Linked DNA regions of Buchnera aphidicola (Macrosiphoniella sanborni). The protein of the gene in region 1 interacts with the protein of each later gene in a pairwise test. Links are inferred from orthologs where the notes say so. Each region holds a gene or a part of one and is shown on either strand. Other genes may lie near its edges.

Region 1 (2,882 bases):
TGTTTATACATAAAAAAAATAATTGCAGGATCTATATCTCCACTTCGTGTACCCATAACTAAACCTTCTAAAGGTGTTAATCCCATAGAAGTATCGACACATACTCCATTACAAATAGCTGCAATTGAACATCCGTTACCTAAATGACATGTAATTAAGTTTAAAGAATCAAATTTTTTATTTAAAATAACAGAAATTTTATAAGAAACATACTTATGACTGATACCATGCGCACCATAACGTCTAATTTGATATTTTTTATAAAAGTTGTATGGTATGGCATACAAAAAAGAACTTTCAGGCATATTTTGATAAAAAGATGTATCAAAAACTGCTACATTTTTATCTGATAAAATAGGATATTTTTTTATAACTGTTTGAATTCCAATTAAATTTGCTGGATTATGTAATGGCGCAAAACAAATATATTTTTTAATACAAGTTATGACATAGTCATTAATTAAACTAGATTTTTTAATTTCATTACCTCCATGTACTACTCTATGTCCTATCCCTATTATATTATTAAAAATATTTTTTTGTTTTAATAAAACTTCATCTATAATAAAATTTAAAGCATCTTCATGGTTCATATTTGAACCTATTTTTTTATAATATTTTTTTTCTAAACAACACCATTTAATATATGTTTCTGATAAAAATAAACATTCTACAATACCAGATAAATATTTTTTTTCATTTTTAGGATCTAATATTGCAAATTTTATAGAAGAACTACCACAATTTAAAACTAAAATTAAATTATTCAATTTATTATCCACAATTATAATATAGTTAAATTCAAAAATATTTTATTTTACTAATAATTAAGAGACTGTTATGTTACAAAAAAAAATTATAAAATTAATGAAAGTAAAATCAGTAATTATTCCAAAAATTGAAATTCAAAATTGTATTAATTTTCTAAAAAAATATCTATTGCAAAATCTTTCTCTAAAATCTTTAATAGTAGGTATTAGTGGAGGTCAAGATTCCACATTAACAGCAAAATTATGTCAAATGACTATTCAAGAGTTAAGACATGAAACAAACAACACTTATTATAAATTTATCGCATTAAGAATGCCATATGGAATTCAATCTGATGAACAAGATTGTCAAGATGCTATTCATTTCATAAAACCAGATCAAATTTTTAACATTAACATCAAACAAGCAGTTTTAAGAAGTGAAAAATCTTTACAAAAATCAGGAATTATAATTTCAGATTATGTACGAGGTAATGAAAAAGCTCGAGAAAGAATGAAAGTACAATATAGTGTTTCTGCTATGTATAATGGTCTAGTCGTTGGAACAGGAAACGCAGCAGAACATCTTACTGGATTTTTTACAAAATTTGGTGATGGTGGAACAGACATTAATCCAATTTATCATTTAAATAAAAGACAAGGTCGATTATTATTAAAAGAATTAAATTCTCCTAAACATTTATATTCTAAAAAGCCTATGGCTGACTTAGAAGATAATTATCCTCAACAAGATGATGAATCTATTTTAGGTGTTACATATAATGTCATTGATTCTTATTTAGAAGGAAAAAAAATAGATTCACACAAACAAAAAATAATTGAAACATTATACTTTAAGACATTACATAAACGTAATTTACCAATTACACAATAAAAAATTTAATGCAATATAACTTTTTTTTGTTCTATAGAGTGAATTTGAATTTTAATAATTTCACTAATTGGATCTTCTGGACAATGTTCTACAAAATAAATTAAATCTGTTAAAGCAACATGATTACATTCTAAATGAGCGTATATTAATCCACGATCGCGAATTTCATATGGATCATTCGGATCAATATGTAATAGTAAATTTGTAACATTTAATGCTAATTCCATTTTTTTTTCTTCCATCAGTGCAGCTTTTAATATATCTAACATTTTACGTATAACTGTAATAGATTCCGATTTATATAAATCATTTTCATACAATTCTGCTGTTGGGCTAATATTACCTTTTAACCATACTTCTAATGTATGTTTATCTAAAATATCTCCATTAAAAGGATTAATGAGCCATTTCTTCTCATTAATCCAATCTGCTCTTAAAATAAGTTGAGTTGGAAAAACAACAGGATTTAATGGCAAATTTAATTCTTGAGCAATGTGTAAAAAAAGAACTCCTAAAGACACTGCTGTTCCTTGACGTGTCTTTAATACATTATCAATCCACATTACATCAGAAAGTTTATAAATACCACTAGCTCCACCAAAATTCCAATGAACATAAAACAATTCTAATAATTTTTTTAATTGTTTATTAGGTTGATTTTCTGATGATATATAAGATTTAGCTTCTTTTATTTTACTTTTTAATTCAGATAGAACACAGTTTGCAGGAAAATCTTTTCGAATAACCTGAGAAGCAATAATAATAGAATCAAAAAGTGATAATTTAGAAAAATCAATATTAGAAAGAGATTTCATATGTTTTAGTAATAAATTTTTTAAAATTTTTAAAATAACGAAAATTTAAATAATACAAATTTGATTAAATTTATATATTCTATATTAAAAAAAAATATTTTTTATTTTATAAAATATTATAAATTTTATTTTATTATATTTTTTCCAATAGTTACACGATCATTTCCTCCATAATCTTGATAAGATTGCACTTCAGAAAAATTATATTTTTTGAATAAATTTTGTACTGATAATTTCTGTTTCCATCCATGTTCTATTAATAACCAACCTCCAAAAAATAAATAATATCTTGCTTTTTTTATAATTTTTTTAATTTCAGATAAACCATCTTGATCAGCTATCAAAGCATTAAATGGTTCAAAAAAAATATCTTTTTTTAAAAGTTTTATTTCTTTTGTACTAATATATGGTGGATTACTTATA
Region 2 (2,879 bases), 170 kb from region 1 along the record:
AACACGTAATAATGATTGTTTTAATAATTTACAATTAAAAATAATACTATTATTTTTTTTTTGGAATAACACACTTTCATAATTAGGAAATGTTCCTTCAATCAGTTGAGCAGTAAAAATAAATTGTTCTATATATATTCTAATATGATTTTGACCAATTAAAATTTTTATTTCTTTTTGAGGAGTATTTAATAATTTATATAATTCAGCAATTCCCTTTCTTGCAATTATAATTGAAAAAGAATTTATTTTTTTTTCTTTTAAAATAGTTTTTGAAATTCCCAAACGATATCCATCTGTAGCGACCATATTAAGTGCACAGTCTATTTTTTCTAATAACATACCATTTAAATAATATCTTACATCTTGCTTGCCCATAGAAAAATGAGTTTTTTCTATCATATTTTTTAAAATGTTTGAATTTATAAAAAATTCTGAAATATAATGAAAATTATTATGATTGGGAAAATGTTCAGATGATAGTGTTGTTAATATGTAGTTACTCTTACCAGAAATTATATGCATTTTGTTTCCCTTTAATTGCATCTTAATATCTGAAAGATTTAATGAATTACGACAAATATCTAAAAGTTTACGTCCAGAAATAGTAGTACTACCTGGAATATGGTCCGTCGATAATTCAATATTTGAAATTAATTCAATTTCTAAATTTGTTGCTGTTAATGACAAAATTTTATTTTTTATAGAAATTAATATATTTTCTAATATAGGGAAAGAAGTATTTTTTGTGACAAATCTGTTTATTTTTTGTAAATTTTGAATTAAAATATTGTTTTTTATATTAAATTTCATATGATCACATTGAGAGAGTTTTAATTAAATTTAAAAAATCTTTTTTAATTTCATTATTTTCTTCTTGCAATTGTTTAATTTTACGACATGCATGTAATACTGTAGTATGATCTCTGCCACTAAAAGCGTCTCCAATTTCAGGTAAACTATGTTTTGTGAATTTTTTAGCCATTGCCATAGCCATTTGTCTTGGACGTACAATTGATCGTGAACGTTTTCTAGATAACAAATCACTTACTTTAATTTTATAATATTCTGCAACTTTTTTTTGAATATTATCAATAGTAACAAGTTTTTTTTGGAGAGCAAGTATATCTTGTAGTGCCTCTCTGACAAAATCTACAGTAATAGTTTGATGAGTAAAACGAGAATTAATAATTACTCGATTTAGAGCACCTTCTAATTCACGTACATTAGAACTTAAATTTTGAGCAATAAAAAAAGCAACTTCATGAGATAAAATGATATTTTTTTCATCAGCTTTTTTGATGAGAATAGCTATTCTAGTATCTAATTCTGGTGGATCTATTGCAACAGTAAGACCCCAACTAAACCTTGATTTAAGACGATCTTCAACACCATTAATTTCTTTAGGATAACGATCAGAGGTTAAAATAATTTGTTGATTACCTTCTAGTAAAGCATTAAATGTATGAAAAAATTCTTCTTGTGAATGTTCTTTATGTGCAAAAAACTGAATATCATCAATTAGTAAGACGTCAACAGAACGATAGTATAATTTAAATTTTTCAATAGAATTATTTTTTAATGCTTTAACCATATCTTGCACAAAACGTTCAGAATTCATATAAATGATTTTAATATTATATTTATATGTTAAGATTTCATTTCCTATAGCATGAAGCAAGTGAGTTTTACCTAATCCTGTTGCACCATATAAAAATAATGGATTATAAGAATAACTCAGTTTTTTTGCTACTTGAAATGCTGCAGATCGTGCAAGTTGATTAGATTTACCTTCTATAAAATTTTCAAAATTATGTTTTTTATTAATATTAGAATAATAAGAAATATTTTTAAATAATGGTATTTTATTGTAGATAAGTTTTGTATTCTTATTATAAGAATTGTTTGAAACATTTTTTGTTAGATTTTTCTCTTTATAAATTTGATATATTTTAAATTTAATTAATGGAGAATTAGTACCACAAAAATCTTGTAGTATTTTTTTTAAATGCATTAAATATTTATCTTGTACCCAGTCTAAAACAAATTCATTCGGAGCATATATTTCTAAAATATTATTGTTTATTTTGGCTTTCAGAGAGCGTATCCACATACTAAACTCTGTGGTGGGAAGCTCATCTTGCAACCGGTCAAGACACTGTTTCCAAAGACAAAGTGACACGGTAGACTCCCAGCGAACAAAATTAATAAAAATAAAATTTACAAAATGATTTTTTATATATATTTATTTTGATTTATATAATTTTATACAAAGTGTTAATATAAAATTATATTGTTTTATATTAAAAGTTATACAGTTTAAGATTGGTGAGTATAACGAAAAGGATATAATATATTTTTGAGATATTTTATTTATCTAAAGAAGTGATTTTAGATCTACTATTATTCTTATTAATAAAATTTTTGTTAATAAAAATACAGTCATCATAACAGAATATAAAATTAAAAATATTTTTTTAGATCGGTTTTTTCTAAATAGATTATTATTATGAAATATTTTTATGAATATTTTTTATATTTTTGATTTATAAATAAAGTTCATTGACTATATTATATAGAATAATTAATCTTAGTAAGATGCAATCTCATACATGATTTTTTATAAAATAGTTAGGTACAATTAAAATGAAACGAACTTTTCAACCTTCAATATTAAAACGTAATCGTTCACACGGTTTTAGAATGCGTATGGCAACTAAAAATGGCCGTTATATTTTATCACGAAGACGTGCTAAGTTAAGAACACGTTTAACTGTTTCAAGTAAGTAACAGGTTGATATTATGTTTAATTATTTTTTTCAAAAGAATAAACGATTATTGAGATCTATAAATTTTAAAGATGTTTTTAATAAGCCTTC

Evidence for each region. The genes of interacting proteins can lie anywhere in the genome.
Region 2: the proteins of nadE (region 1) and dnaA interact in binary tests that used the Escherichia coli proteins (3 or more experiments, as listed by UniProt). The link is inferred for Buchnera aphidicola (Macrosiphoniella sanborni) from one-to-one orthologs.

Annotation. Positions count from the first base shown.
Region 1 is NZ_CP034864.1:178,806-181,687, reverse strand. What follows is about bases 1-2,742. They hold nadE (ammonia-dependent NAD(+) synthetase), read left to right. Parts: upstream 1-840; coding sequence 841-1,644; downstream 1,645-2,742. Other genes in these bases: prmC (peptide chain release factor N(5)-glutamine methyltransferase), read right to left, coding at 2,585-2,742; sirB1 (invasion regulator SirB1), read right to left, coding at 1,650-2,459; D9V74_RS00820 (acetate kinase), read right to left, coding at 1-782. Outside these bases: more of prmC, read right to left, coding at 2,743-2,882. UniProt on the Escherichia coli protein: Catalyzes the ATP-dependent amidation of deamido-NAD to form NAD. Uses ammonia as a nitrogen source.
Region 2 is NZ_CP034864.1:11,743-14,621, forward strand. It holds dnaA (chromosomal replication initiator protein DnaA), read right to left. Parts: upstream 2,183-2,879; coding sequence 818-2,182; downstream 1-817. Other genes in the region: dnaN (DNA polymerase III subunit beta), read right to left, coding at 1-813; rpmH (50S ribosomal protein L34), read left to right, coding at 2,647-2,790; rnpA (ribonuclease P protein component), read left to right, coding at 2,803-2,879. UniProt on the Escherichia coli protein: Plays an essential in the initiation and regulation of chromosomal replication. Binds in an ATP-dependent fashion to the origin of replication (oriC) to initiate formation of the DNA replication initiation complex once per cell cycle.